DNA from 3 places in the Arthrobacter sp. D1-17 genome. Region 2 is predicted to be linked to each of the others. Evidence: riboswitches for the same ligand, from Rfam matches in the RefSeq annotation. Region 2 holds a riboswitch; each other region holds the start of a gene.

Region 1 (10,155 bases), 1.6 Mb from region 2:
GCTTGGGTCGTTGCGCCACTTCTGTGATGCCGGCTCCTGGCCGCTATTTCTTGGCGGCCGCCAGAAGGTCCGCGGTGCCCTTGGCGTCTGCGGCATCCACGTCGTGGAGCGAGATGCCGCGGGTTTCCTTGAGGAAGAATACCGAGACAGCGGTCACGATGCAGGCTCCGAGCAGGTACAGCGCCACCGGAGTGGAGGACTTGAAGTTGCTAAGCAGTGCGGTGGCGATGATCGGTGCCAGCGAACCGGCGACGATCGAGGTCACCTGGTAGCCCAGGGAAACTCCCGAGTAGCGCATCCGGGTCGGGAACATCTCGGCCATGATGGAGGGCTGCCCTGCATACATAAGCGCGTGGAACAGCAGGCCAATTGTGATAGCGGCCAGGATGACGATGTCGTTTCCGGTGTCCATCATGGGGAAGGCGAAGAAGCCCCAGGTCCCGCCGAGGACGGCGCCTGCCATGTAGACGGGTCGGCGGCCGAAGGCGTCGGACATCTTGCCGACGAGCGGGACGGCGCAGAAGTGGATGAAGTGCGCCACCAGGAGCAGCAGGAGGATCCGGGACGTGTCCGTCTGGACGACGACCTTCAGGTAGGTGATGGAGAATGTCACGACGAGGTAGTACAGGATGTTCTCGGCAAAGCGCAGGCCCATGGCAGTGAAGACACCGCGCGGGTAGCGGCGGAAGACTTCCGCCACGCCGTAGCCCTTCTTCTCGACTGTGACTTCCTTGCGGGCCTCGATGAAGATCGGGGCGTCCTGGACCTTGGTGCGGATGTAGTAACCGACGATCACGATCACTGCGGACAGCCAGAAGGCGATACGCCAGCCCCAGCCGAGGAAAGCTTCCTGGGACAGCGTGGACGACAGGGTGAACAGCACGCCGGTCGCCAGGAGGTTACCCATGGGAACGGCGGACTGCGGCCAGCTGGACCAGAAACCGCGGGACTTGTTGGGGCTGTGCTCGGCAACGAGCAGCACGGCGCCGCCCCATTCCCCGCCGACGGCGAAGCCCTGAACGAAGCGCAGGAAGACCAGCAGCGCCGGAGCCCAGTAGCCGATTTGCGCAAACGTGGGCAGGCAGCCCATGAGGAAGGTGGCGACGCCCACCAGGATGATGCTCAGCTGCAGCAGCTGCTTGCGGCCGAACTTGTCCCCGAAGTGGCCGAAGACGATGCCGCCGATGGGACGGGCCACGAACCCCACCGCGTAGGTCACGAATGCGGCGATGATGCCGTCCAGTTCCGTGCCCGAATTGGGGAAGAACATCTTGCCGAACACCAGGGTTGCTGCAGAGGCATAGAGGAAGAACTCATACCACTCAACCACCGTGCCGGCCATGGAGGCCGTGACGACTTTCCTCAGGCCCGAGGCCTTAATATCGGTTTCCTCTACGCGCCTTGCGGCGGAGTTTTCCGTACTCATGTATCACTCCTTAGGCGTCTTCGTCGACGCGACACCACTGGGACCAGTCTTTGGCGAACGCGTGTGAGGTACACCACGAAACACCGATTCACATGAGTATGGTCTGCAATTGCCGGCAGGCTCAACGACAATTAGTGCAGAACGCATCTGCAAAAATGCACACCAGCGCGTTCCCCTACCCGCCAGTAGGGGCGTGTTAGGCCCCGTTCAAAAGCGCACGGCCGGTGGTCAGTCCAACAGGTGTGCGCGCAGCTGCTCATTGAGCTGCCCGATCTCCGTCAGGAAGCCGTCATGGCCGATGGGGGCTTCAATGACGTGCACGTCCACATCCCCGGGCAGGGCCTCGGCGAGCGCACAGGACTGCGACGGGAAGTAGAGCCGGTCGGAATCGACGGCGGCGACAAAAAAATCGGCGGTCGTGCGGGCCAACGCTTCCTTCAGCGTCCCCCGTCCGCGGCAGATGTCATGGCTCATGAGAGCTTCGGTCAGGGCAATGTAGCTGTTGGCATCGAAGCGGCGGACCAGCTTGTGCCCCTGGTGGTCCAGGTAGCTTTCCACCTGGTACCGGCCCCGGGCTCCGAGGGCATCAGCCTGAAGCGGGGATTCGTTGCCCTGGGCGTTCCGGCCAAAGCGGAAGTCCAGCTCGTGCGCCGAACGGTACGTAATGTGGGCGATCCGGCGGGCGAGCGCCAGGCCGGCCTCAGGCAGCGGCCCCCCGTAATAGTCGCCGCCGTTGAAGTTGGGATCCTGGCGGATGGCGAGGGTCTGGGCCTGCGCAAAGGCAATCTGTTCGGCCGTGCTGCTCGCACCCACGGAAATTACGCCGCAACGCCGAACCCGGTCCGGGTAGCTGACCGCCCACTCCAGCGCCCGGGCGCCGCCCATGGAACCACCCAGGACCGCGAACCAGCTGCTGATGCCCAGCTGGTCTGCCAGGCGCGCTTCGGCAGCTGTGGAATCGCGGAGGGTCACCAGGGGGAACCGGGATCCCCACGGCTTGCCGTCTGGAGCTTCCGACGACGGCCCGGTGGATCCGTAGCAGCCGCCCAAGATGTTAATGGAGACCACGAAAAATTTGTTGGTGTCCGCCGGTGCGCCCGGGCCCGCCAGCTGCTCCCACCAGCCTTCTTCAGCACCTGCCTGGCCGCGAGTCACATGGGTGTCCCCGGTGAGGGCATGCTCCACCAGGATGGCGTTGGAGCCGTCTGCGTTAAGTGTCCCCCAGGTTTCGTAGGCAAGGGTGACCTCCGGGAGAAAGCCGCCGGCCTCCAGCTTGAGGCTGCCGATGTTTGCGTACCGGAGCGTGCCGTCGAGTGCAGACCCCTCCGAAATAGTGCTGCCAGACGCGTCGGTACGGGTTGCCGAGATCGTCATTGGGATACCTCTTCTACGCGCTTGCCTGCCGCCAGTTGACCGCGGGCCAGGTCTTCACCCGGGGCACCCCGCCGCGGAAGGAGGGTTGCCGGCCAGCAAGCCGGGGCTGTTGCTGGCACTCATGACCTTGAACCAGCTTACGAAACGGGCGGCCGCCTTCGCGAAGATTATGACGCCTATGTGACTCCCTGAACCGAAGCTCCAGGGGTAGGTGCGGCACGGAAGGACCACTGGAATCCACGCTTCGTAAGGGCTTCAACGGGTGTTAGGCAACCCTTAGCTGAGAGCCGCGTCACAAGATGCCAAGATGAGGGCATGCGCATGGATCACGTCTCTTACGCCTGTGAACACGATGGCCTGGCTGCCACCACTGAACGTATCGCGTCCGCCCTCGGCGTTGAAGCCGTAAAGGGTGGAGTACACCCCCGTTTCGGGACCCGAAACATGATTATCCCGCTCGCCGGGCACAAATACCTTGAGGTCGTGGAGGTCCTGGACCACCCGGCGTCGGACAAGGCGCCTTTCGGTCAGGCTGTGCGGGCCCGCTCGGCCGCCGGCGGCGGCTGGATGGGCTGGTGCGTCGAAGTGGACGACCTTGCCCCATTTGAGGAGCGTCTCGGACGCGCCGCCGTCAATGGCAACCGCAAGTTCCCCGACGGCCGCGAACTCATCTGGAAGCAAATCGGGATTTTGGGGCTCATTGCGGACCCGCAGGTCCCGTACATGCTGAAGTGGGAAGGCGACCCCTCGCTGCACCCGTCCAACGCCTATGACAGCAACGTCAAGATGTCCAGCCTTACCATCGCCGGCTCGGCCGAACGTGTCACGGAATGGCTCGGCGAGCCCGTGGAAAGGCCCCTCGAGGACGTGGCGGTGAACTGGGTGGCTCCGCACGGAACCCCTGGCATCCTGTCGGTCACGTTCGAAACCGCCGCCGGCGCTGTGACTATCTGATGCAGTAACTGTCTGATGCAGTAACCATCCCGGAAGCCTGGCAGCTTGCTGCCACCACACTTCGGCCGCCATCAGCGGGTGCCAACGTCGCCACCCGCCGATGGCGGCCGAATCATTTACTGGCCCAGTCCGACGGCTTTTCCAAACAGGCTGAAGCCAACAAAGGCCACGATGTCCAGCAGGGCGTGCGCCACAACGAGCGGCATCACCCTGCGCGTCCTGGTGTAGATCCAGGCGAAGAGCACGCCCATGACCGCGTTGCCGATGAACGGCCCGAAGCCCTGATACAAGTGGTAGCTGCCGCGGAGCATGGAACTGGCGAAGATGGCCAACGGAAGGGACCAGCCGAACTTTCCGAAGCGGTCCAGCAGATAGCCCACCACAATGACTTCCTCCACGATGGCATGCCGCATGGCCGAAAGGATCAGGACCGGGATGGTCCACCAGTAGGCGTCCAGGGCGCTGGGGATAATGGCTGTGGTGATGCCCAGCGCGCGCCCTGCCGCATACAGGCCCAGGGAAGGAATGCCAATCAGGGCCGCCAGGCCCAGCCCTTGCAGCAGATCCCGTCCGGGGCGGGCAAGATCGAAACCCAGCCTGTGGAATGCCGAGCCGCTCTCATAGCCCGTTCCGGTTTTCGTTTGCCTCTGCTCGGTCATGAAGTAGATGACAAGCAGGACCGGCACCAGCGCGAAGATGATGTCCAGGAGCTGGTACGTCAGGTCGAAATACTCGCGGGTGCTTTGGGAACGGTTCAGCGTGGAGGTGCCCTCGGCCAGGGGTGCCCGGGTCATCTTGTCCAGCAGCTGCACTACTGAGTACACCGCTGACTGCCCCAGTGACAGCCCCAGGACGATCCAGACTTCGATCCGCAGACGACGGCGGGAGGGAACCAGCATGTTCCTATCTTGCCTTCAGTTGCTCGTACTTTCCTGTTGAAGCACGCTCCGCCTGCGTCCGCCGGCCGAATTAAGCCAGCCGGGTCCGTGGCGTTTCCGGCGCTACGATAACTTCCGTGCCGATTGCTTCGAAGGCGGCCTTGTCCTCAGGCGAGATACCGGAATCGGTGATCAGCCGGGTGAATTCATAGCCGTCCATCGTGGCGAAGGCGCGGCGTCCCACTTTGGAGGAGTCGGCTAGGACGTAGGACATGCTGGCGCGGCTGGCGAGCAGTGCGTTGACCGAGGCTTCGCCCTCCCCAGTGTTGGTGGGCCCCACCACCGGATCGATGCCGTTCACACCGATGAAGGCGATATCCAGCACTACCCGCTGCATGATGATGTCCGTGTAGGGCCCCACCAGCTCATAGGAGCGCGGGTTCAGGACGCCGCCCGTCACCATGACCTTGATGTTCGGCCGCACCGCCAGTTGGCCGGCAATGTTGATGGCATTGGTGACCACCGTGAGCGTGGGCTGGTTGGAGGGCGCATTGATGTCCTCACGCGTCGCCAGGATCTGGGCGAGGGCCGTGCTGGTGGTGCCGCCGCAGAGTCCGATAACCATGCCCGGGGAGATCAGTGCCGACGCCGCCAGTGCAATCTGCTGTTTGGCAGCCGCGTGGTCGTCCCGGTTGTACCGCCCAGGAAGGTCGTAGGCCAGTGCTCCGGTGGTGGCCCCTCCCCGGGTGCGGGTTAGCAGCCGCCGCTTGGCCAGGCTGTCCAGGTCGCGCCGGGCGGTGGCGGGCGAAACCCCTAGCCGTGTGACGATTTCCTCCACCTCAACCTGCCCCGTTTCGGCAAGGAGGTCCAGTATTGCCGTCAGACGGTCGGTGCGGGTCAATGCATGGGCCTTTCGAGGATCCGAACGTCAACAAAATGACGTTTTCTGATTCTAACAGACCCTAAAAAATCACATAGCGCCAGTTCTATCGGCTAGCGGGCGCGGACTCCCGCCCGCCACACGGCGTGCGTGAGCGGCATTCCGGGCCGGTAGGCAAGGTGCGTGGCTGACGGGGCATTGAGCAGATGCAGGTCAGCCCGGTGCCCGACGGCGACCGACCCTACCGCCCGCTCGCCGTCGACGTCGTTCCCGGCCTCGCGCCCCAGGGCGAGGGCGCCCCCGTACGTCGCCGCGCGGACGGCTTCGTGGACGCTGAGTCCCATCTGCAGCACAGCGGTGGTCACACAGTATGCCATGGAACTCGTGTAGGACGTTCCGGGGTTGCAGTTAGAGGCGAGCGCAACCGGGACGCCGGCATCCAAAAGGCGCCGCGCCGGTGCGAGGGGCTGGCGGGTGGACAGATCGCAGGCCGGCAGGCAGGTCGCCACGGTGCCGCGTACACCGGAACCCGCCGCCGCGTCCCAGCCGGACCAGCTGGCCGACAGGGCATCGACATCCTCGCCGGACAGGTAGTTCACATGGTCCACGCTGGCGGCACCGAACTCTGCAGCGAGGCGGACTCCCGGCCCGGGGCCCAGCTGGTTGCCGTGGACGCGCAGCCCGAGGCCAGCGTCGCGGCACGCCTGCAGAACCCGCCGCGACTGTGCTTCGGTAAAGGCTCCCCGCTCGCAGAACACGTCAGCCCACGAGGCATAGGGGCGGACGGCATCCAGCATCGGGCCGCAGACGAGATCTGTGTAAACGTCAGCGTCCACGCCGGCGGGCACCAGGTGTGCGCCGAGGTAGGTGACTTCGTCTGCCACCGTGGCCGCGATCCGTGCACTCCGAGCTTCCTGCTCCACGTCCAAGCCGTACCCGGTCTTGGTTTCCAGGTAGGTGGTGCCCTGCGACACCGCCTCCGCCACCCGGCCCAGCGCAAGCCGCGTCAGGTCATAGTCCCCCGTGCTGCGCGTTGCCTTCGTGGTGACGGCGATGCCGCCCGCACTGTACTCCTCCCCCGCCATCCGGGCCTCAAACTCGGCGGTGCGGTCGCCCGCGAAGATCAGGTGGGTGTGGGAATCCACCCAGCCTGGCAGGAGCGCCCGGCCGCCGGCGTCGAAAACCTCGTCTGCTGCCGGAGCCTCCTCAACGGGTCCCAGCCACGCGATCCGTTCCCCCTCGATCACGAGGGCGGCGTTCCGAAGAATTCGCTGCTCCCGGTCCTGGGTCATCAATTCGCCGACGTTGGTAAGAAGGATGCTCATGGCTCCATTCTTCAGCGCCGGATGGACCAGCGCGTCGCAGCCAGAGCGTCTGCCGTCCGGGATTCCGGACTGCTTCCCGGATCAGATCCCAAGCCAGCAAGGATTTGGGCAGCAGCGAGTTCGGCCATCGCAGCGGAGGTCTGGAATCCGTACCCGCCCTGGCCGGCGAGCCAGTAAAAACCGGGAGCTTCGGCGTCGAATCCTGCCACCGGGATGCCGTCCGCCGCCTCAGTGCGCAGCCCCGTCCAAGCTGTCCGGACAGCGTTGATCCCCACCGTGGTCAGGGTGTTGAGGCGGGCAATGAGCCGCTCCACGTCGCCCGGGAAGGGCCGTGCGTCCTCTGCTGCGCTGGCGACATGCTCGGACGGTGAGATCAGCACGTCCGCACCCTCCCGGCGGAAGTAGAAGGAGTGGTCCGCCGCCGCCACCATCGGGGCGCCCTCAGGCAGGGAACGCTCGACGGCGACAATCGCCGCAGTGCGGCGGTAGGGCTGGAGTCCGAGCTTCTCCACGCCACATACAACTGCTACATCGTCTGCCCAGGCCCCAGCTGCGTTGACGAGGACACCGGCTTGGAAGGCTTCCTGACCGGCGCCAATCTCCCAGCCGCTGCCGAGGCGCTGGGCCGAATGCAGCCCGGCCCCGGTAAAGATGTCCACCCCTCCGGCCTCGGCACGCGCTCGGTGTTCCTCCAACAGGAGCGGTGCGTTGCAGGCGAAGGAACCGGTGTCCAGGCCGGCCGCGGAGAAGGCATCCGGCGCCAGGACCGGACACAGCCCGAGGGCTTCAGTGTGGCTGATCATGCGCATCTGTCCGCTCGCTTCAGCCCGAACAGTTTCCTCATCACCGATGAGCATGAAGCTCCGCGGCGCGAGGACCGGCTCGGGAAGGCCGGCGTCCCGCTCTGCGATGAGCTCCAGTGTGCGGATGGTGAGCTCCTGGACGACGGGCGGGCCGTAGCTGGGGATCAGCTGCCGTGCCGAGCGGGAGGACGTGTGATACGCCAGCTGGTGCTCGGCTTCGACCAGCGCCACCCTGCACCGCCCGTCGAGGGCCGACGCCAGGGACAAACCGGCGATCCCGCCGCCAACAATTACCACGTCATAGGTTGCTGCCATGGCTCCATCCTTACAGATGGGCAGGAGCTATTCGCCAGTGCAGAAGCTATTCACCTGTGCAGGAGCTATTCGCCACTGCAAGACCTATCCGACGGCGTTGCGGCTCTTCACGAATGCCTGGACGCAGGTTTCGACGTCGTCGGTGCTGTGCGCAGCCGACAGCTGCACGCGGATGCGGGCGGCGCCCCGTGGCACGACGGGGAAGCTGAAAGCGGTCACGAAGACGCCGTGCTGGAGCATCTGGTCCGCGATTTTCGCAGCCAGGACGGCATCGCCGAACATCACCGGAACGATCGCGTGCTCGCCGTCGAGCAGTTCAAAGCCCTCCTCCGTCATCCGGCGCCGGAACAGCCCGGCGTTCTCGAAGAGCCGGGCGCGCAGCTCGGCGGACGTCTCCACGAGATCCAGGGCCTTGATGGTGGCGGCCACGATGGCGGGGGCCAGCGAGTTGGAAAACAGGTAGGGCCGGGCCTTCTGCCGCAGCATCGCCACTATCTCACCGCGTCCGGAAACATAGCCGCCGGAGGCCCCACCGAGGGCCTTGCCAAAGGTGCCGGTGAAAATGTCCACGCGGTGGGACACGCCGGCGTGTTCCGGAGTTCCCGCCCCTGTGTCGCCCATGAAACCCACGGCGTGGGAGTCGTCCACCATGACCAGTGCGTCGTATTTTTCGGCGAGGTCGCAGATGGCTTCCAGGGGCGCGAGGTAGCCGTCCATGGAGAACACGCCGTCCGTGACGATGACCTTGCGCCGGGCGTCCTTGGCCTCGAGGAGCTTCGCTTCGAGGTCGGCCATGTCCTGGTTGGCATAGCGGTAGCGCTGCGCCTTGCACAGACGGATTCCGTCGATGATCGACGCGTGGTTCAGCGCATCCGAGATCACCGCGTCCTCGGGCCCAAAGAGCGATTCAAAGACGCCGCCGTTGGCGTCGAAGCAGCTGGAGAACAGGATGGTGTCCTCGGTGCCGAGGAACTTCGAAACCCTGGATTCCAGCTGCAGGTGGAGGTCCTGGGTGCCGCAGATAAACCGCACGCTGGCCATGCCGAAGCCGCGTTCATCCATGGCGGTCTTGGCTGCGGCGATGATGTCCGGGTGGTCCGCGAGACCGAGGTAGTTGTTGGCGCAGAAGTTCAGTACAGGCGCGGCTTCCTGCCCGATCTGGCCCGCCGAGATCCGGTTGGCCTGCGGGGAATCGATGTGCCGCTCGGTCTTGTAGAGGCCGGCAGCCCGGATGTCGTCCAGTTCGCTGCGCAGCTGGTCTTTGATTGCTGAGTACATGCGTGGTTCCTCGACTCTTGGGAGTTTCGTTTTTGGTTGTTTCGTTGTTGCTGGGTTTCTTAGAATTCCGACCAGTCCAGCACAACCTTGCCGCCGACACCGGAACGGGCAATGTTGAAGCCCTTCTCCCACTGTGTCGCCGGCAGCACATCCGTGACGACGGCTGAGATGTTGGCGTGCAGCGCTGGATTCGAGGACAGCATGGCGCTCATGGCGTACCAGGTCTCGAACATCTCGCGGCCGTAGATTCCCTTCAGCGTCAGCATGTGGGTGACCACTTTGCCCCAGTCGATCTCGATCGACTGGCTGGGCAGGCCCAGCATGGCGATCCGGCCGCCGTGGTTCATGTTATCGATCATTTCCGGCAGGGCTGAGGGGTGGCCCGACATTTCAAGCCCGACGTCGAAGCCTTCACGCATGCCGAGCTCCCGCTGCGCCTCCCGGACGCGTGTCTTGGAAACGTCGATGGCCAAATCGACGCCGAGCTGCCGGGCGAGTTCCAGCCGGGGGGCGGACACGTCGGTGATGGCGATCTTGCGTGCTCCCGCGTGGCGGACCACTGCGATGGCCATGAGGCCGATGGGTCCCGCACCGGTGATGAGGACGTCCTCGCCGACAAGGGGAAAGCTCAGTGCCGTGTGCACCGCGTTTCCGAAGGGATCGAAGATCGCGCCGAGCTCCGGCGTCACGGAGGGATCCTGGTGCACCCAGACGTTGGTCTCGGGGATGACAACGTATTCCGCGAAGGCCCCGTCCCGCTGGACCCCCACGCTTACAGTGTGGATGCACATCTGCCGGCGGCCTGCGCGGCAGTTCCTGCAGATGCCGCACACAATGTGTCCCTCACCGGACACCCGGTCCCCCACCTTTACGTCCCGGACGTCGTCGCCGATCTCCACGACCTCGCCATAGAACTCGTGGC
Region 2 (10,155 bases):
GAGGCCGCCGTCGCCGTAGCTTGTCCGCAGCAGGTTGCGCCGGCGCAGCTCCGGTGCCAGTTTGTCCAGCACTCCGTGCACGGTGGCAGGATCCACGAAGCCGGAAAACAGGAAGCCGTCGCCGCCCACCGCTGCGCCGGTTTCCGCCAGGTAGTCTGCGATTTCCCCGGCCGTGCCAATGATGCTGTCGCCGGCTCCGCCGCTGCGTGCCTGCAGGATCTCGCGGAGGGTGGAGCCGGGCGGGGCCGCTTTGGAGAAGTGCTCCAGGGTGCCCTGGTTGCTGTTGGTGGTCAGCTCTGGGAGCGGCTCGTCCAGGTCAAACTGCTTGAAGTCGATGACGGAGAGGTAGGAGATGGAGTTGAGCTGGCTGTCGATGTCCCGCTGCGTCAGTTCCTTCCGCGCGGTCCGCAGTTCCTCTGCTTCCGCCGTGGAACCGACGACCGTGGGTTTGAGCACGAACAGCACCTTGACGTCATCCGGGTTCCGGCCTGCCCTGGCTGCCTCAGCCCGGATGGAGTCGCGGTAGGACTTCATGCCGTCTGCCCCGCGGGCGAGCGCAATAGCGACGTCCGCGTTCCCTCCCGCGAACGCTTTGCCCCGCGGCGACGCCCCGGCCTGCACCAGCACGGGCTCCTCGGGCAGGGGCGCCGTGTTCAGCGGCCCGCGCACCTTAAAGAATTGGCCGCTGTGGTGAATGGGGCGCACCTTGGTGTAGTCGGCGAAGATTCCGGCCCGGGAATCCTCACTGATCGCGTCCGGTGCCCAGCTGCGCCACAGTTTCCGTACCACCTCCACAAACTCCTCCGCCTTCTCATAGCGGAGGTCGTGCTCGATCTGCTGGTCCAGCCCGTAGTTCTGGGCGGCGAGGTCGCTGCCGGAGGTCACCACATTCCAGCCGAGCCGGCAGTTGGAGAAATGCTGCAGCGTGGCCAGCAGCCGGGCCGCCGTGAACGGCGGGTAAAAAGACGCACTGACGGTGGGAACGATGCCCAGGTGCTCCGTGGCGGACAGCAGGTAGGGCACGAGGGCCAGCGGATCGTGCTTGGGCGCAAAGGAGGCCTGCGCCAAGGACACCTCGGCTGTTCCACCGTAGGTGTCCGGCACGGTCAGGGAATCCTCGATGATGAACAGGTCCAGCCCGGCCCGCTCGAATTCCCGGACGGCGTGCTGGTACAGCGCCGGTTTTTTCCAGTCGTAGCCGATCCCGTAGCCCGGCGTCCCCCAGCCCTGAACCCCGAACCCGTGGCCCACAAACCACCCAAAGTGCAGCATGGGTCCGACTGCAGCGATGTTCGACTCATTCACTGATGCCTGGTTTCGTCCGGCGTTGCGGCGGTTCATCTCCCGTCATTATGCACCCGGGCCGGTGCTTTGTAACCGCAGGGTGCTGTTCCGTGCGTTACGGAACATGACGACGGCGCCGGTGCGCGCCGCCGTCGTCGGTGTTAGTTTTTGGGGGAGTAATGAGTACCGGCACCAAGCCCTGACTGGCCGGTCGGCAACCCTCCCTCGCGGCGGGGTGCCTCAGGTGAATACTCGGCATATCGACCACTTCGAGCTGCAAGCGTGAGAGAAGGAGATCCGTCATGACGGAAGCCCCCGCCAGCATCACCCTGCCATCCCAGCAGGGTACATCTGAGGACAAGCTTGCCTACCGCCTGATTACAGGACCGGACAACCGTGCCTTCTGTGAACGCATTTCCCAGGCGCTGGCTGAAGGCTATGTGCTGCACGGCAGCCCTACGGCCGCCTTCAACGGCAGGGACGTGATCGTGGCGCAGGCCGTCATCCTCCCGCTCGCCGTCGCCACCGCCGACGCTGCGTTCGCCACGGCAGTAGACCAGCTGGACTCTGACGAGAACCTGGACGCGGAAGCATTCGAGGGGCACGCATGAGCTACGCCGGCGACCTCACCCCGCAGGAGGCATGGGCAAAGCTCGAGGAAGGCGCCGTCCTGGTGGACGTGCGCACCGAGGGCGAATGGGCCCACATCGGCATCCCGGAAACCAAGGCTACCGAGAATGACCCGCTGTTCATCCAGTGGACCTTCCCCGGCGGCATCCCCAACCCCCACTTCATCGAGCAGCTCCGGCAGCAGGCGCCGGAGGACCCGGGCACGGAGCTCGTGTTCCTGTGCCGTTCCGGCCAGCGCTCCGTCGCCGCAGCCATCGCCGCCACCCAAGCGGGCTTCATCTCCTACAACGTCCTTGAGGGGTTTGAGGGCGAACCGGACCGCTATGGCGAGCGCACCGTGAACGGCTGGAAGAACCGCGGCCTGCCGACCAATTTGGGAAAAATCTAAGTGTCCTTCAATCAGGATGCTGCCGGCTGGAGCCCCGAGACCCAGGCCGTACGCGGCGGGCTGGACCGCACCAACTTTCAGGAGACCACGGAGCCGATCTTCCTCAACTCCGGCTTCGTTTACGAATCGGCGGCGGCAGCTGAGCGGGCATTCACCGGCGAGGACGAACGCTTCGTCTATTCCCGCTACGGCAACCCGTCCGTCGCCACCTTCCAGGAGCGTCTGCGCCTCCTCGAAGGAACGGAGGCATGCTTCGCAACCGCCTCGGGCATGTCCGCGGTGTTCACCGCCCTGGGCGCGCTGCTCGGAGCGGGAGACCGTGTGGTGGCTGCCCGGTCGCTGTTCGGCTCCTGCTTTGTCATTTTGAACGAAATCCTGCCGCGCTGGGGCGTGGAAACCGTCTTCGTGGACGGGCCGGACCTCGAGCAGTGGCGGGACGCCCTGTCCACCCCGGCGACGGCCGTCTTTTTCGAGTCTCCCTCCAACCCCATGCAGGAGATCGTGGACATCGCCGCGGTCAGCGAACTGGCCCACGCCGCCGGCGCGAAAGTCGTCGTCGACAACGTCTTCGCCACGCCGCTGCTGCAGCGCTGCGGCGAACTCGGAGCGGATGTGGTGGTCTACTCAGGCACCAAGCACATCGACGGCCAGGGCCGCGTGCTGGGCGGCGCCATCCTGGGCACCAAGGAGTTCATCGACGGGCCAGTCAAGCAGCTCATGCGGCACACCGGCCCGGCCCTCTCGGCGTTCAACGCATGGGTGCTCACCAAGGGCCTTGAGACCATGGCGCTGCGGGTCAACCACTCGTCGGCCACGGCGCTGCGCCTGGCCGAATGGCTGGAGGGCCAGCCCGCCGTCAGCTGGGTCAAGTACCCGCTGCTCAAGTCCCACCCGCAGTACGGGCTCGCCGCGAAGCAGATGAAGGCCGGCGGCACCGTGCTCACCCTGGAACTCGCGACGACGGCCGGCCGGTCAGGCAAGGACGCCGCCTTTGCGCTGCTGGACTCCCTGAAGATCATCGACATCTCCAACAACCTCGGCGACGCCAAGACCCTCATCACCCACCCTGCCACCACAACCCACCGGGCCATGGGTCCTGAGGGCCGGGCAGCCATCGGGTTGAGCGACGGCGTGGTGCGGCTGTCAGTGGGGCTGGAGGATCCGGAGGACCTGATCGCGGACCTCGAGCAGGCGCTCAAACAGGTCTGAGGTCCATCCTCAGGGCTCGGCCTGGACAGTGAGCCTTACCTCTACCTCGTCGCCGGCGGCAAGCTGTGCAGCCGCCCGGACGGATTTTTTTACGGGCAGCAGATAGGAACCGCTGTGAGCGTCGGGGAACAGGGAGGTCTGCCAGGACTGGCCCCCGGCCTCGGCGCTAACCTTCACCGACCCGAACCCCTTCCGGAACGCCGCGGACTCCTCCCGGATTTCCTCGGCGACCTCCACGGGCAGCGTCAGGAAGTGCCACCCTGCCTCGCCCGGGTAAAGCCACACCTCTGCGCGGAATGAGTACCAAGTCGCCACGGTCCGAGTATGGCACTCTCACAGAGATTTGTTGGATTTCGTGAGAAGCCCAAACTAAAGAACCGGCGGAGCGACCAGCAGCTGTGCCGAAGGCCTCCGGCGGCCCACCGACGTGCCCGTCGATGCGAGTGCTGGTGGGTTTCCCGCTTCCTGGCGCGAACGGGCAGTTGAGGCCCCAGACCCGTCGCGCACTGGGTGCTTAAGTGCCCGCTCGCGCTTCCGGGCGGTGCTTAAGTGCCCGCTCGCGCTTTAGGCCCGGGAACTGGGACAGGGATCAGGACTGGCGCACGTGCACCAGCTCGGGCACCGGAGCGGGATCCGCCTCCGGGTCGCTGCCCGTTCCCCGCATGGTGGCCCGCACAGCGTGCGCGACGACGGCACCCAGCCCGCCGTCGTCGGGCGATGCTTTCTCAGTCACAACCTGCCGGACGCGCCGCTGCTCCTCAGCCCCGGTGCCGCGCTCAAAGACTGCGGCGATCCCGTTGCGCACAAGTTCAACTTCACCCTGCTCGGCCAGCACGGGTTCGACGTAGTCCACCAGGGAATTCACCACGTCGGCGGCAGGCGCCGGGCGGAAACTGCCGAAGTCCAGCAGCTCGCCGCACAGACCGAATTTACTCGCCTGCCAGGATGCCATCCGCAGGAGAACGGTAGGAACGGGGCAAGGCTCGACCCCTGCACGCCATTCCCGTACCGCAGTTTCCACGAGGGCGCGTACCAGAACGGCTATGAGGGCCGCATCCTCAGCGCGGAGGCAGACATCGGCCACCCGGACCTCGACTGTGGGATGGTTGCGGGAGAGCCGGGCGTCGAAATAGATCATCCCTTCGTCCAGCATGACGCCGCTCTCCAGCAGGCGCTTCACCACCCTGCGATAGGCGGAAATACTGCCGAAGATGGCGGACGGGCCCGACGTCGGCCACCGGTTCCACGCCTGTGTCCGGTAACTCTCGAACCCCGTTTCCATGGAGTTCCAGAACGGGGAGTTGACGCTGAGGGCCATGAGCACGGCCAGCTTGTCCCGGATCCGGTCCAGGACCGCCACACCTTCCTCCGGCGACTCAATGTAGGTGTGGACGTGGAATCCACAGGTCAGCTGTTCCTGCGCTGTAAGCCCGAACCGCTCCAGCATGCGGGCATAGCGGGCATCCGGCGTGGTATGGCTCGCCAGCGCCAGCGGCGAGGTGGCCAGCGCAGCGACACGGGCTCCCTGTTTGAGCGCCGCCTGGTCCGCCATGGCCCGGCCGGCACGGATCTGGCGGAGCAGCTCCTCCCGGTCCAGACACGGACGGGTCTGCGTCTCGATCTGCTCGAGTTTGAGTTCAGCGCTCAAGCCCATTTCGTCCTCGTCGAAGGGGGCCCCACCGTCTGGCTCCAGCAGCCGGGGCTTGTCCGGCGCATCATCGGCTGCAAGTTTTCGGCCGGCGAGCAGCGCATCGGCGAGCGCAAGTGGCTCGCCGGTCCGGGGATCTACGATCAGCAGTTCTTCCTCGACCCCAAAAGTCCGCATGCGTACATTGTCCGTCAGACTAGCCAAAACGTCCCCGACATGACGAAGCGCGAACGTACAGTTAAGGCCCTCGAATTCATTGTTTCGAGGGCCTTAACTGCCCGTTCGCGCTCGACGGCGGGGCTTAAGTGCCCGTTCGCGCTCGACGGCGGGGCTTGAGTGTCCGTTCGTGCCCGGGTTGGGCGATGGGTCAGTCCTGGAAGTACTCGATCTTTGCGCCGATTGTGTTGAGCCGCTCGGCCAGGTCCTCGTAGCCGCGCTCGATGACGTAGATGTTGCGCAGCTCGGACACGCCCCGGGCCGCGAGCATGGCCAGCAGCAGGCACGCCGCCGGCCGGAGCGCAGGCGGGCAGCCCACCTCGGCGGCACGCCAACGGGTGGGGCCGTTCACGTAGATCCGGTGCGGATCCAGCAGCTGCACCCGCGCCCCGAGCTTGTTCAGTTCCGTAAGATATATGGCCCGGTTCTCATAGACCCAGTCGTGGATCATAGTCTGGCCCTCCGCGTTGGCGGCGATCACGGCGAAGAACGGCAGGTTATCAATGTTCAGCCCGGGGAAGGGCATGGGGTGGATCTTGTCTTCGGGTGCCCGCAGCTCGGAGGGCCTGGTGGTGACGTCCACCAACCGGGTCCGGCCGTTGCGGGCCACGTACTCGCCCGAAACCTCAAGCTTCTGGCCCATCTGTTCCAGAGTGGCCAGCTCGATCTCCATGAACTCAATCGGCACCCGGCGGATGGTCACCTCGGAATTGGTGACGACGCCGGCGGTGATGAGGCTCATCGCCTCGATGGGATCCTCGGAAGGGAAGTACTCGATGTCATCGTCGATGGACGGCTTGCCGGTGATCTTCAGCGTCGTGGTGCCGACGCCGTCGATCTTGACGCCGAGCCGCTCGAGGTAGAAGCAGAGGTCCTGGACCATGTAATTGGGGCTGGCATTGCGGATAACGGTGGTGCCGCTGCGGTGGGCGGCAGCCATGATGGCGTTCTCGGTGACAGTGTCGCCACGTTCAGTGAGCACAAAAGAACGGTCGACGCCGTCCGCCACCGGCGCCTGCACCGTGTAGAAACCGGCGCTGGCCTGGACGGACAGTCCAAACTGGCGCAGCGCCTGCATGTGCGGCTCTACGGTCCGGATCCCGAGGTCGCATCCGCCGGCATAGGGCAGCCGGTATTCCTCGGCCTCGTCCAGCAGCGGACCGAGAAGCATGATCACGCTGCGGGTACGCCGGGCGGCCTCAACGTCCATGGACTCCAGGTCCAGGATGGCGGGCCGGCGGAGCCGGAGGCTGTTGTCATTGAGCCAGGTGCATTCGACGCCGATGCTCGAGAGCACCTCAACGATCCTGTTGACCTCCTCGATGCGTGCCAGGCGGCGCAAGGTGGTGGTGCCGCGGTTGATGAGGCTGGCACACAGAAGCGCCACCCCGGCGTTCTTGCTGGTGTTGACGTCAACAGAGCCGGAGAGGGTTTGGCCGCCTTCCACGCGGAGGTGGGTCATCTGGGACTTACCCAGCTGCACGATGCTTTGGCCGAAGATTGCCTCCAGCCGCTGGAGCATTTTCAGGCTCAGGTTCTGCTTGCCCTGTTCCATGCGGGCAACGGCGCTTTGGCTGGTTCCCAGTTCGGAAGCGAGCTGTTCCTGGGTCCAGCCCTTTTGCCCGCGGGCGTCGCGGAGCATGAGGCCAACTTGTTCGGCTGTCTGCTGAGTCATGCACCAAATATATCATTTATGAGTTACCGCTCGCGGGAAGGGCGAGTATCGGTCCGATATCGACCTGTGCCTACCCGCCTGATGAGATGATAACCCTGCTGACTTTTGATCGGCGGACCTGGCCAGCACATGGTTGTCAGCTGCCGAGAGGCAGTACTGCGCCTGGGCAAAGACTCCTGCAACGCCGGGCGGAGCGTGAGGTTACCCTTGACCTGACCGCCTGGCGGGAGCAAGCTAGCGCTAGCGGTTAGCGGCCACGATGAGGAAGTGGGAGGCCGCCATGTCCATTTTTAGATCCGCCGCGTTCCGCAGAACGCGCCCGTCCAGGCAGCAGGTCAGCGCCCTGGTGTCATTCGTTGTCGCGACTACTGTTGGATTCGTCCCCGGTCCCCGCCTGGACGACGGAACGCCCCCGGCCCCGCCGTCATCCATCACCCAGCCGTCGGCCATCATCCCGCCGTCGGCACCCTCTTCCGCTCCTTCGTCGACGGCCTCCGGTCCTTCGCCTTCCGCTACTGGCGCGCCCACCCCGACCCTGCAAGCGCAGCCGACTGCCCCCAGGGAACGGAATCCGAGAGCGCTCGGAAACGACGTGTCCTGGCCGCAGTGCAACAAGACGCTTCCCGAGAACCCCGCCTTCGCAATCATCGGCGTGAACAACGGGCTGGCGAACACCACCAACTCCTGCCTGGCTGAGCAGCTGGAATGGGCCAACAAGATCCCGGACGACATCACCGGCCAGCCCAGCGTGGCCCTGTACGTGAATACTGCCAACCCGGAAACGGATGGATCCTGGTGGCCTACCGGCAACGATTACGGCGGCAAACCCGTAGCGAACCCGTACGGCACCTGCGAAGGTGAACCGGATGCTGCATGCGCCTACATGTACGGCTGGGCCAAGGCCTTTGACGACGCCTATATGCGGGGCATCAGCGAGCCGGACGATTACCTCTGGTGGCTGGACGTGGAGACGGAGAACAGCTGGAACGGCAGCCATGAGGAGAACAGGGCGGTCCTGGAAGGCATGACGGACTTTTTCCACAGCATCGACGCCGAGGTGGGCATCTACTCCTCGGGCTACCAGTGGTGGCAGATCATCGGCACCGTCCCGGAAGGCAGCAGCCTGTATGGACTGCCGAGTTGGCTGGCCGGAGCCAGCACTGTGGACGGAGCCAGGAGCAACTGCGCCCTGCCTCCACTGACAGCCGGCGGCAAAGTAACAGTGACCCAGTTCGTTTCCAAGGGCTTTGACTACGACTACTCCTGCATCTAGGCATTCCGACGGCCGGCATTCCGGCAGGCGATTGTCCTGGACGCGTGCAGTGGTGATATGGGCGGGCAGTCCTAGGAGCCTTCCAGCCACACCATGTTCCAGGTTCCGGCCCAGACCGCGGCGGCCACGGCACCGGCCGCGATGGCCGTTCCCCCTAGCAGCACCCAGATGTCCAACCGGCTGTAAACCGATTCGCGGGCCCAGGTCCGGCCTGTGCTGCCGAAACCGCGGGCCTCCATGGTGACGGCAAGGCGGGTCGCGCGCCTGATGGCTTGAACCAGCAACCCGAAGCTTTGCCCGAGGGTGGCGCGCAGCCGCTGCCACGGGTTGCCGCGGGCTCCGACGCCACGGGCCCGCCGGGCCATCCCGATGGTCTGCCATTCCTCAGCCATCAGGCCCACCAGGCGCATTGCCGCCAGTGTTCCGAGCACGAAGCGGTGCGGCAGACGGGCTTTCTGTGCCAGGGCATCGGCGAGGTCGGTCGGATCGGTGCAGCTCATCAGCAGCACCGCCGGCAGGGCAATCGCCAGGCCCCGGAGCAGGAAACCCAGCCCCAGCTCAAGCGAACCTTCGCTCATGGACCAGATGCCGACGTCGATCAGTATCCTTCCGCTGTCCGGCGCCAGAATGGCGGTGCTCCAGCCGCCCACGGCGGCCGCGAGGATCAGGGGCCAGCCACGTTGCCAGAGCAAAGTCACCGTCAGGCCGGCGAGCGGGAAGAGCAGCAGCTCGCAGACCAGCGCTACGGTGGCGGACATCCAGTCGATGGACAGGGCGAGGACCAGCGTGATGAGGAAGACGGCGGCAAGCTTGGCCAGCGGATTGGCCCGGGTCAGCACCGCCTGGTTGCCGGAAATGATCAAGGCGGCCCTCATGATGCGGCCGCTTCCGGTGTTCCCACGCCTGGTGCATCGACGCCTGGGGGCTGAAGGTCCGCGGCGCCGAGTTTGAGCTCGGTGCCGCCGAGCACCTGCGTGAATTCCTGGTCGTGCGTCACCGACACGACGGCGATTCCGGCATCGAGCAGTTCGGACAGGAAGGAGGCGAGTTCGGCCCAGGTGTTGGCGTCCTGGCCGAAGGTCGGCTCGTCGAGCACCAGGACCTGCGGATGGGCGGCCAGAACGGTGGCCACGGAGAGCCTGCGCTTCTCGCCGCCGGAGAGTGTGTAGGGGTTGGCATCCACGAGGCCGGTGAGGCGAAGCCGCTCCAGCAGCTCGTCCACGCGCTCCTCGCCGTGTCCCAGGTGCCGGGGGCCGAACTGCAGTTCGTCCAGTACCCTGCCGGTGACGAACTGGTGCTCGGGTTCCTGGAAGACCGTGCCGATCCTGGCGATCAGGTGCTCGGCCCGCCACTTGTACGGGTCGATGCCGGCTCCGCCGCTTAGCTCCAGGGTCGCGGACACCCTGCCCTCGACAGGCGGAATCAGCCCGGCCAGGGTCAGAGCGAACGTCGATTTGCCGGCGCCGTTTGGCCCGGTGATGGTGAGGGCTTCCCCCGCGCGGACCTGTGCCGTGACGTCGCGCTGCACCGGAACCGGCGGAAGGGATGTGAAGCCGCGCCGGCGGGGCCGTTCCCTTGAGACGGCAAGTCTCTCAGCGGCGAGTAGCAGCTGGCCTGGCGCAAGACCCCCCTCGCTGCCGGCTTGCCCGGTCAGCGACCGTTCGCGGGTGGGTGGAACGTAACCGGGAACCCAGACGCCCGCGCGGATCAGCATCGTGCGGGCCTGCTGGAGGACCTGGTTCGGGGCCCCGTCAATGAGCACCGCCGGTTGCGTGTCACTGCCCGGCTGCAGCACAACGATCCGGTCCACGAGGTCCTTCCACACGGCAACC
Region 3 (10,155 bases), 1.2 Mb from region 2:
CCTGAAGCAGGCATTCGCGCGCAAGTAGCAGCACAGCTGCCCGGCCGGACGGTGAAATACCGCTTCCCGCCGGGCAGTTCTGTTTAATCGGCATGAGTTAATGGACAGAGCCAGGGACTCCTGGCTGCAGGATCCCAGTGGCACAACGTCTGCGGGGCTCTCCGGCAGCCAGGACACGTCGTCAATATAAGTGAAGAGGTAGTAGTGGAAGACAGGAAGCTGCGCATCGCAGCTGTTGGAGATGAACTGCTGGCCGGTCTCGGGGATCCGCGGGCACTGGGATGGTTGGGACGAGTCCTGGCCCGCACACCGCAGGACGGCATGGCAGTTGAGAGCTTCTCACTTCCCTGTCCCCAGGAAGGCACCGAGGGCCTTGCTGCCCGCTGGCAGGAGGAAGCCGGCCGCCGCTTCAGCGACCACCACGAAAACCGGCTGGTCATCGGGCTCTCGGGCCGCGACGTCGAATTCGGCCTCTCGACCGCCCGCAGCAGGCTGAACCTGGCCAACATCCTTGACTCCGCCACCCAAAAGAGGCTCGAGGTGTTTGTGGTAGGACCTCCACCAACGCTTGATCCTGCCCAGAACCGCCGGCTGGGCGAGCTGAACACCGCCTTCGCGGACGTCACCACGCGCCGCAAGCACTTCTACGTGGACACCTTCTCGCCACTGCTCAATCATGAGCAGTGGCGCCAGGACCTGGCGGCCAACGGCGGCACACCCGGCCAGGCCGGTTACGGTTTGATGGCGTGGCTGGTGCTGCACCGGGGCTGGTTCCAGTGGCTGGGAATGGACGCCCCTGAGTGATGGGTGTCCGGGGTCCCGCCCGCTTCCCCCGGTTTCGCTGCGCGTCCCCGGATGTGGGAGACTTGAGGGCAGCTCTTTCGAGTACCGATATTAAGGAGGCCAGCTATGAGCAAGCGTGCACGTAAGCGTCGTGACCGTAAGCGCGGCGGCGCTAACCACGGGAAGCGCCCCAACACCTAAGCCACGGCTTGAACCGATGCTTAAGCAAAGTGCCCCTGCGACCACTTGGTCGCGGGGGCACTTTGCTGTGGCGGGCGAATCAGGCGTCAACCGGCCGGATGTTGTGGATTCTGTCCAGGATCGCGTTCTTCAGGTTTTCGGGAGCCGACTCTGTGCAGGAGCGCTTAACGACCTTGCGGATAACGCACTCAAGGTCGTACTGCTCCGTGCATTCCGGGCACTCGTCCAGATGCTGCTTTATCTCGCTAATGTCACTGCGGGTCAATGCACCATCAAGATACTCGTAGATGCGTTGCATCCGGGCGTCGTCGCAATCGCCCAATCCCTGGCAGTCGCTCATTTCCTGTTCTCCTGTTTGTTGCCTTCTGCTGCCGTCTGGGGGTCGGCAGCTTTAAATCCCCGCTCAGCGGCGTAATCCGCCAGCATGTCCCGCAGCATTTTCCGGCCGCGGTGGAGCCGCGACATGACCGTGCCGATGGGGGTGTTCATGATGTCTGAAATTTCCTTGTACGCGAAGCCCTCGACGTCTGCGAAGTAAACAGCCAGCCGGAACTCCTCCGGTATCTCCTGCAGCGCCCGCTTGACGTCGGAATCCGGCAGGTGGTCCAGCGCCTCCGCCTCGGCCGAACGGAGTCCGCTCGACGTGTGCGATTCGGCCCGTGCGAGCTGCCAGTCCTCTATGGTGTCCGAGTTTGACTGCAGCGGCTCGCGCTGCCGCTTCCGGTAGAGGTTGATGTAAGTGTTCGTGAGGATGCGGTACAGCCAGGCCTTGAGGTTGGTCCCGGGCTTGTACTGGTGGAACGCCGAGAATGCCTTGGTGTAGGCCTCCTGCACAAGATCCTCCGCGTCCGACGGGTTGCGTGCCATGCGCATGGCAGCTGAATAGAGCTGGTCCACATACTGCATGGCGTCGCGCTCGAACCGAACCCGGCGCGCTTCCGGGCTTTCGGTGGCGACATCAATTGCCTCCGCCGGCTCCCCTGCCTGCGAGGTGCTGATGCCCTCGGTGCCGTCGCCGGCGTCCTGTTGCGAGGCCTCTAAGGCCGGATCCACGGTGCTCATTGTTTTCAAGTCTACTGTCACGACGGGAACAGCCCACGGGTTGGCAGGCGCCGGCTTTCCTGCAGCGCGACCGGATCCGGCACCATAGCCCGCGTGCGTTGACATCTCCGGCGTCACTTCAAACTGCCCCAGGGCCGCGACATCCACCGGTCCCCGTGCGTACATAGCGTCTTTTACCAACGTCAAAGCTCCATCTCCACTCCGTTTTCCGCACTGCCCCTGGTTCCGGCATTGCACCGGTTCCCGGCGCCGCCCTGGCGGGGCGTGACGGGGGGCTGCCCGAAGCGGCACGCCATGCTTGAATCAGGCGGCGGCCTGGGCCGCTGTCCCAGGGCGCTCCGGACCTGCAATGCACAACGGCGTGCGGCGGGCAAATATTCCGCAAAAGTGCAAGACTAGAACCGACTCCGCCGCAGTCACCGCGGCTCGTCCATCCAGGAGGAAATTCATGTCCTTTGTCCGTTTTCTCGCCCGGCCGATGCTGGCTTCAAGTTTCGTCCTCGCGGGCGTGGACAAGCTCAGGAATAGTGACGACACTGCGGAACAGTTGTCGCCCCTCCTGCGCCGCGCCGCCGATGCCCTTCCCTTCCAGACCAATGAGAAGGTCCTGGCCCGGGTCATCGGCGGAACCCAGGTAGGCGCCGGTATCCTTTTCGCTACCGGCAAGTTCGCCAGGCTGTCGGCCAGCCTTTTGGCTCTCATCTCAGCCCTGAATGCCTTCGTGGAGTACCGCAGCGCGGACATCAGCAGCAAGCAAGGCCGGGAAGCCCGCCGCAACCAGCTGCTCAAGAATGTCACCCTGACCGGCGGCGTACTCCTGGCCTCGGTCGACACGGCTGGCAAGCCGAGCCTGGCCTGGCGTGCCGAGCACCTGGCTGCGGACGCCCGGAAGACCGCCACACACCTGGCCACCGACGCGCGGAAGACTACCGGGAAGAAGCTGCACAAGGCCGACAAGGCAGTACGCAAGGCCGTAGACCATGCAGTGGGGGCATAAGCAGGAATGACCGGATCCATCACGGAAGCCTCAGCCGACCAGGCCGGGTCTGCTGCGCACTGGCCTGCCCCGTTCGCTGAGCAGCCCGTCGACGCGACAGTACGCGTCCCGGGTTCGAAGTCGCTGACCAACAGGTACCTCGTGCTCGCCGCGCTGGCTGACGGGCCATCCCGCCTCAGGGCACCGCTCCACTCGCGGGATTCGGCCCTGATGATCAGTGCACTGCGCCAGCTCGGCGCCGAGGTCCGGGAAGTACCCGGCGACGGAGCGTTCGGCCCCGACCTGGAAGTGGCGCCGATCCAGGCTGCCGCGGAAGCAACGGACACCGCCATCGACTGCGGCTTGGCCGGCACCGTCATGCGTTTCGTGCCGCCTCTGGCGGCGCTCCGTAACGGCGTGGCAGTGTTCGACGGCGATCCCCACGCCCGGGAGCGCCCGATGGGAACCATCATCGAGGCCCTCACTGGGCTCGGCGTCACCGTCCGCGGCGAGGACGACGGGACACCCTCCTCGCTGCCCTTCCGAGTGGAGGGCTCGGGCGAAGTCCAGGGCGGGCACCTGGTCATCGACGCAAGCGCATCATCGCAGTTTGTCTCTGCACTGCTGCTGGTGGGCGCACGCTTCACCGAAGGGCTGCATCTCGAACACGCAGGTCCCTCCGTGCCCAGCCTGGATCACATCAACATGACTGTGGCGGTCCTGCGCGGCGTCGGTGTGGACGTGGACGATTCCACCCCAAACCACTGGATTGTGAGCCCGGGACCCATCCGGGCCTTCGATGAACGGATTGAGCAGGACCTCTCCAACGCCGGCCCCTTCCTGGCGGCTGCCCTGGCCTCCGGCGGGACGGTGCGCATTCCGGACTGGCCGGAACACACTACGCAGGTGGGCGACCTCTGGCGGACTATCCTGGCGGACATGGGCGCCACCGTAACGCTCGACGGCGGCACCCTCACCGTCACAGGCGGCCCGGGGATCCAGGGGGCGGAGTTCGCTGAAACCAGCGAACTGGCACCAACAGTGGCAGCGCTCTGCGCTCTTGCCAACGGACCGTCCCGGCTCAGCGGCATCGCGCATCTTCGCGGCCACGAAACTGACCGGCTCGCAGCCCTGGTCACTGAAATCAACCGCCTCGGCGGGGATGCAGAAGAGACCGACGACGGCCTGATCATCCGCCCGGCCAAGCTCCACGGCGGCGTGGTTCACAGCTACGCGGACCACCGGATGGCCACTGCCGGGGCGATCCTGGGCCTGGCAGTCAGGGGCGTTCAGGTACAGGACATCGGCACCACCGCCAAGACCATGCCAGACTTCCCGCAGCTGTGGGCGGACATGCTGGCGCAGGGCAGTACCACAGACGCCGGCGCTACGGGGACCAGCGGTGGCACGGAAGACTGACTCCTGGGACGAATCCGACGTACGTATCCGGCCGAACAAGAAGGGGTCGCGTCCGCGCACCAAGGACCGGCCCAGCCACGACGATGCCGTGACCGGACGCATCATCACCGTTGACCGCGGCCGGTATACGGCCGTCGTCGGCGAGGACTCCGGAAACGAACGGACCGTCATCGCCGCCCGCGCCAGAGAGCTCCGCCGCTCCCCCGTTGTTGCCGGCGACTTCGTGTCCCTTGTGGGCGATGTGTCGGGAGCCCCGGACACCCTCGCCCGGCTCGTGAAGATCCAGGACCGGAAGACGCTGCTGCGCCGGAGCGCCGATGACACGGACCCGGTCGAGCGGGCAGTCGTGGCCAACGCGGACCAGCTCGTGGTGGTTGTTGCCGCGGCGAACCCCGAGCCACGCACCGGATTCATTGACCGTGCACTGGTGGCCGCTTACGACGCCGGCATCGAACCCCTCCTGCTCATCACCAAGGCGGACGTCAAAGACCCCTCGGATCTCCTGGACAACTACCGGCACCTGGATTTCCCGGTCATCATCAGCCGGACGGCCGACTCGGCGGCTTCGGGCATCGACGCCCGCTCGGACGACGGGCTGTCGGCCCGCCTCGACCTGGACGCCGTCTCGCAGATTCGGGCGCATCTGGACGGCAAGGTCACCGTCATGCTGGGACACTCGGGCGTCGGCAAGTCGACCATGGTGAACGCGCTGACCGGTGCCGAACGGGCAACCGGCGGCGTTAACGCCGTCACGGGGCGGGGCCGGCACACGTCGTCGTCCGCCCTTGCGCTGAAACTGGCGGACGCACCGCCCGGCAGCTGGATCATCGACACCCCCGGCATCCGGTCCTTCGGGCTGGCCCACGTGGATCCTGACCGAATCCTGCATTCTTTCCCCGACCTTGAGCCCGGCACTGAAAACTGCGAACGGGGCTGCAAGCACGATGCTGGTGCCGTCAACTGCGGCGTGGACGCCTGGGTCGAGGCCGGGCGGGCCGGACCGTCCGGCCCCGCCCGGCTGGCCTCCCTACGCCGGCTCCTGGGCACTGATCCGCGTGCGGAAGCACAGGAAACAAAGGAACTCGGCACCGTCGGCTGACCCTCTCCGGGTTCCGGCATGCTGACATCCCCGCCCCCGTGGTCCTTTGACGGTAGTTTGGAACCATGAGCCAACCCGCTTCGAACTACAACGATGATCTGCGCCTTGCCCATGTCCTGGCGGATTCCGTGGATGACCAAACCATGAGCCGGTTTAAGGCCCTTGACCTTCAGATCGAAACCAAGCCCGATCTGACCCCGGTCACGGACGCAGACAAAGCCGCAGAGGAGTCAATCCGCGGCCAGCTGTCCAGGTCCCGGCCGCGTGACGCCGTACTCGGCGAGGAGTTCGGCAGTTCCGGGCACGGCTCCCGGCGCTGGATTATCGACCCCATCGACGGGACCAAGAACTTCGTGCGGGGAGTGCCGGTGTGGGCCACCCTGATCGCCCTCGTTGATGAAGGTGAACCGGTAGTGGGCCTGGTCAGCGCGCCGGCACTCGGCAAACGCTGGTGGGCCGCCAAGGGCGCTGGAGCCTACATGGGCCGTTCCCTGGCAGCCGCCACCCGGCTCAGGGTTTCAAACGTCTCGAAGCTCTCGGACGCGTCGCTGTCCTACTCCAGCCTCGGCGGCTGGAAGGAGCGCGGAAACCTGGACGATTTCATCGCGCTCACCGAGGAGGTCTGGCGCACCCGTGCCTTCGGTGATTTCTGGTCCTACTGCATGGTCGCCGAAGGCTGTGTGGACATCGCGTGCGAGCCTGAACTGAATCTGTACGACATGGCCGCACTGGTTCCCATCGTCACCGAAGCCGGCGGCAGGTTCACCTCGCTGGAGGGAACCGACGGGCCCTTCGGCGGCAATGCGCTCGCCACCAACTCGATTCTTCATTCCGAAGTCCTCAGGCGCCTTAACCCGCAACTGGACGATCTGCTTTAGTTCGGCGATACAGCCACTTTTTGGAATATCACGACGGCGGATGCCCGCTCGGGTGGGCAGCCGCCGTCGCAAGTTCGGCTGATTGCGAAAAATAAGAACGCCGTAACAAACCGCTTAACATTCGCGCTGGTCTTTTTCGCCGGCCTGCCGGATGTTCTACGCTCTTTACAGGTCACGAGTGCCAGCGCAAAACCCCGGTTTGCTGGCCGGCAACCCTCCATTCGCGGTGGGGTGCCCCGGGTGACGACCAGGCCGATCCGGAACGGACACGGCAAGCGCGGATCCCCGTCACCAGGGGTCCTTTTCTTAGCGAGGTCCCATGACAACTGCAACCTTCCCTTCCACCGCCGCCGGCCTGATCAACGGTCGTTGTGCCGCTGCCGGACGGCCGCTGGCAGCAGTCACCGGCGCCGAGATCCAAGCCCCGCTGATCCAGGGCGGCCACGTGCGCTACGCCAATCTGGACTACGGAGCCTCCGCCCCGGCGCTGTCCGTGGTTTCCGCATACCTCAACGAGATCCTGCCGTTCTACGCCAGCGTGCACCGCGGTGCCGGATACGCATCGCAGATCAGCACGTCCGTGTACGAGAACGCCCGGAACATCGTCCGTGAGTTCGTCGGCGGCCGCTCCGACGACTCTGTTATCTTTACGCGCAACACTACGGATTCGCTGAATCTGCTGGCGGGCTGCCTGCCCGTGGAAGACCACCACCACACCGGCGAAGTCCTTTATCTGGACATCGAACACCATGCCAACCTGCTGCCGTGGCAGGGTGTTCCGCACCGCAGCGTCGTGGCCTCCGACTCCCTTGAGGACACCGTTGAAAGCCTGCGGGCCGAACTGCGGCACGGCCACGTCAGCCTCCTCGCCGTCACAGGTGCCTCGAACGTCACCGGGGAAATCCTTCCGATCCGCCGCCTTGCGGCGCTTGCCCACGAATTCGGCGCACGGATCGTGGTGGACGCCGCACAGCTCGCCCCGCACCGGCGTATCGACATTGCCGCTGACGACGTCGATTACCTCGCATTCTCAGGCCATAAGCTCTACGCGCCGTTCGGCTCCGGCGTACTCGTCGGACGCCCTGACTGGCTCGACGCCGGAACGCCCCACCTTGCCGGCGGCGGCGCCGTCAGCGAAGCGCGGATCGACGGCGTCAGCTGGACCACCGGTCCGGCACGCCACGAAGGCGGCTCACCCAACGTCCTGGGTGCAGCCACCCTTGCCCGCGCCACCCAAGTCATCGCTGCCCTGGACCAGGAGAGCTGGCACGCCCATGAGGCCGCCATCCGTTCCTTCCTGATGGAAGGCCTGCAGAGGATCGAGGGCGTCACGGTCCACCAGATCTTCGCCGACACCGACCCGGACGACACCATCGGCGTGGTCAACTTCTCGGTGGAAGGGTATGATGCCGGACTTGTGGCAGCCTACCTGTCCGCCGAGCACGGCGTCGGGCTGCGCGACGGCCGCTTCTGCGCCCACCCGCTGCTGAAGCGCCTCGGCTTGCCCTCAGGCTCGCTGCGGGCAAGCTTCGGCGTCGGTTCCCGGCTCGAGGATGCAGAACGCCTTCTCGCCGGCATCGAACAGCTGCGCCGCAGCGGCCTCGGCTGGGACTACGTGGTGGATTCCGGCCGCTGGGTCCCGGCCAACGACTCCCGCACCTACCCGCACTGGGCACCCAACACCCCCGGCACCGCCGGTGCGGCCCCCTGCAACCAGGATTAGCCCTCCGCGCCGGACCGCATACTTCCGCGACTGCTGCGTAGTGTGAGCTGATTGCGGTAGATTCGAAAGGTAAATTTTTCGGCCCTGCCCTAAGGAGACTGCGCGTGGCACGGGGTGGCCCCAAACTCGACCACGGGCGCCGGCAGGAACTTGGACTGAGCTTCCAGGACGGCGGCGAGCATTACCACCGTGTCCGCCCCGGTTATCCTGGTCAATCGGCCGACTGGCTCATCCCCGCCGGCGCCCGCACCGCGGCAGACATCGGAGCGGGAACCGGTAAGTACACGGCCCTGCTCGTGGAGCGCGGCCTGCGCGTCACTGCAGTGGACCCATCGGCCGATATGCTTGAGCAGCTGCGCAGCTCCTACCCTACGGTGGACACTCTGGAGGGAAAAGCTGAGGAAACGGGACTGCCCGGCTCGGCCTTCGATGTCGTCACCGTGGCGCAGGCCTGGCACTGGTGCGACCCGTTGCGGGCCAGCACCGAGATTGCCCGGATCCTGCGGCCCGGCGGCGTTCTTGGCCTGATCTGGAACCAGCTGGACACATCAGTGCCCTGGGTTCACCGGCTCTCACGCATCATGCACGCCGGCGACGTCCACAAGCCGCACTTCCGTCCGCCGCTGGGACCCGAATTCACCGGTCTGGAAAGCCACCTGACCCGGTGGGAGGACCCGGTGACCACGGCTGACATTGTCGAGCTCACCAAGTCGCGGAGCTACTATCTCAGAGCCAGCGCGACCACGCGGGCCAAGGTCACTGCAAACCTCGACTGGTATCTCCACGAACATCTGGGCCACACTGGGGGCGAGCTGCTGCACCTGCCGTACCTCACCCAGACATGGCGGGCCCTGAGGCCATCCGCGCACCGGGTAGGCTTGGATCCGTGAAGACCAGCACGCCATCCTCCTCCATCGAGGACTACGTCAAGGTCATCTACTCTTTCACGGAGTGGCAGGACAAGCCCATCACCTCCACGCAGCTCGCCCAGCGCCTTGGCGTGGCCAACTCCTCAGTCTCGGAGATGGTGCGCAAGCTCAAGGACCAGGGGCTGGTGCTGCACAAGCCGTACAGTGCCATCACGCTCACTCCTGAAGGAGTGCGCCTCGCACTTTCCATGGTCCGCAGGCACCGCCTCATCGAGACTTACCTGGTTCAAGACCTCGGCTATAGCTGGGACGAGGTGCATGATGAGGCCGAACTCCTCGAGCATGCCGTGTCCGATACCTTTATCGAGCGGATGGCAGCGAAGCTGGGCAATCCCACCCGCGATCCTCATGGGGACCCCATTCCATCCGCCGACGGCACCGTGCAGGTTCCGCTTGCGCACCGGATGAGCGAGCTGGATGACGGTCACACCGGCAGGATTACCCGGATCAGCGACGAGAACCCCGACCTGCTGCGGTACCTTGCCGCCGAGCAGATTGACCTGGACTCCGACGTCGAAATCGTGGGGCGCAGGCCCTTCGGCGGCGCACTAATGGTGCGCATCGGCCCTGCAGGGAACAGGCGCAGCTTCGACCTGGCCGACGAAGTCACGTCCGCGCTGTGGGTCCACAGCGACGCGGCTCATCCGGGCTGCCGCATGGCCAGCGCAGGATGAGCGCAGTCCGTCCGGACCACCTCCCGGGGCTGGTTCATCCCGGATGGCTGGTTCAGCCCGTATCTCTGGTTCACGCCTTGTGGCTGGTACATGCCCTATGGCTGGTTCATGCCTTATGAAAGCTCCGGCCTCATGAAGGCTGCGGAAACTGCCGCAGCAGCGGTGAAGGAGCCTGGCAGACGCACTTGGAAGGCCTGGGCAGCCGTTGCTGCGGGAGGACTGTTTGGGAGCGAACTGCGATACGGGCTCGGCGTGCTCTTTCCGGAGCAGGCAGGCAGCGTGCCATGGACAACGCTCACCATCAATGTGGCCGGAAGCTTCATCCTTGGCATGCTCACAACCGTCTGGATCGCTCGCCCGCGAACGGCCTTCTGGCTTCGGGCCGGCATTGGTCCCGGGCTGCTCGGTTCC

The links. Region 2 has a riboswitch for S-adenosylmethionine ahead of M1E01_RS01375 (DUF1737 domain-containing protein). Riboswitches for the same ligand answer to the same signal wherever they lie in the genome.
Region 1: linked by a shared signal. The riboswitch ahead of metX (homoserine O-acetyltransferase MetX) and the one ahead of M1E01_RS01375 (DUF1737 domain-containing protein) in region 2 are both predicted to bind S-adenosylmethionine.
Region 3: linked by a shared signal. The riboswitch ahead of M1E01_RS07030 (aminotransferase class V-fold PLP-dependent enzyme) and the one ahead of M1E01_RS01375 (DUF1737 domain-containing protein) in region 2 are both predicted to bind S-adenosylmethionine.

What each region holds. Positions count from the first base shown of each region.
Region 1 is NZ_CP096382.1:2,870,690-2,880,844, forward strand. Features, by position in the region: gene M1E01_RS13395 (MFS transporter) at 44-1,426, opposite strand; gene metX (homoserine O-acetyltransferase MetX) at 1,655-2,800, opposite strand; SAM riboswitch class IV at 2,813-2,927, opposite strand; gene M1E01_RS13405 (VOC family protein) at 3,116-3,754, shown strand; gene M1E01_RS13410 (CPBP family intramembrane glutamic endopeptidase) at 3,871-4,653, opposite strand; gene M1E01_RS13415 (DeoR/GlpR family DNA-binding transcription regulator) at 4,724-5,533, opposite strand; gene M1E01_RS13420 (amidohydrolase family protein) at 5,626-6,837, opposite strand; gene M1E01_RS13425 (NAD(P)/FAD-dependent oxidoreductase) at 6,849-7,955, opposite strand; gene M1E01_RS13430 (glycine C-acetyltransferase) at 8,040-9,233, opposite strand; gene tdh (L-threonine 3-dehydrogenase) at 9,293-10,155, opposite strand, start outside.
Region 2 is NZ_CP096382.1:295,445-305,599, reverse strand. Features, by position in the region: gene M1E01_RS01380 (NtaA/DmoA family FMN-dependent monooxygenase) at 1-1,272, opposite strand, end outside; SAM riboswitch class IV at 1,460-1,573, shown strand; gene M1E01_RS01375 (DUF1737 domain-containing protein) at 1,587-1,895, shown strand; gene M1E01_RS01370 (rhodanese-like domain-containing protein) at 1,892-2,302, shown strand; gene M1E01_RS01365 (O-succinylhomoserine sulfhydrylase) at 2,303-3,511, shown strand; gene M1E01_RS01360 (DUF1905 domain-containing protein) at 3,521-3,826, opposite strand; gene M1E01_RS01355 (glutamate--cysteine ligase 2) at 4,101-5,336, opposite strand; gene M1E01_RS01350 (UDP-N-acetylglucosamine 1-carboxyvinyltransferase) at 5,527-7,050, opposite strand; gene M1E01_RS01345 (hypothetical protein) at 7,291-7,578, opposite strand; gene M1E01_RS01340 (hypothetical protein) at 7,643-8,323, shown strand; gene M1E01_RS01335 (energy-coupling factor transporter transmembrane component T family protein) at 8,395-9,198, opposite strand; gene M1E01_RS01330 (ABC transporter ATP-binding protein) at 9,195-10,155, opposite strand, start outside.
Region 3 is NZ_CP096382.1:1,504,366-1,514,520, reverse strand. Features, by position in the region: gene M1E01_RS07075 (multifunctional oxoglutarate decarboxylase/oxoglutarate dehydrogenase thiamine pyrophosphate-binding subunit/dihydrolipoyllysine-residue succinyltransferase subunit) at 1-28, shown strand, start outside; gene M1E01_RS07070 (GDSL-type esterase/lipase family protein) at 205-804, shown strand; gene M1E01_RS07065 (50S ribosomal protein bL37) at 910-984, shown strand; gene rsrA (mycothiol system anti-sigma-R factor) at 1,064-1,324, opposite strand; gene M1E01_RS07055 (sigma-70 family RNA polymerase sigma factor) at 1,321-2,046, opposite strand; gene M1E01_RS07050 (DoxX family protein) at 2,495-3,043, shown strand; gene aroA (3-phosphoshikimate 1-carboxyvinyltransferase) at 3,050-4,441, shown strand; gene rsgA (ribosome small subunit-dependent GTPase A) at 4,425-5,540, shown strand; gene hisN (histidinol-phosphatase) at 5,606-6,418, shown strand; SAM riboswitch class IV at 6,589-6,702, shown strand; gene M1E01_RS07030 (aminotransferase class V-fold PLP-dependent enzyme) at 6,738-8,141, shown strand; gene M1E01_RS07025 (class I SAM-dependent methyltransferase) at 8,246-9,031, shown strand; gene M1E01_RS07020 (metal-dependent transcriptional regulator) at 9,028-9,744, shown strand; gene M1E01_RS07015 (fluoride efflux transporter FluC) at 9,877-10,155, shown strand, end outside.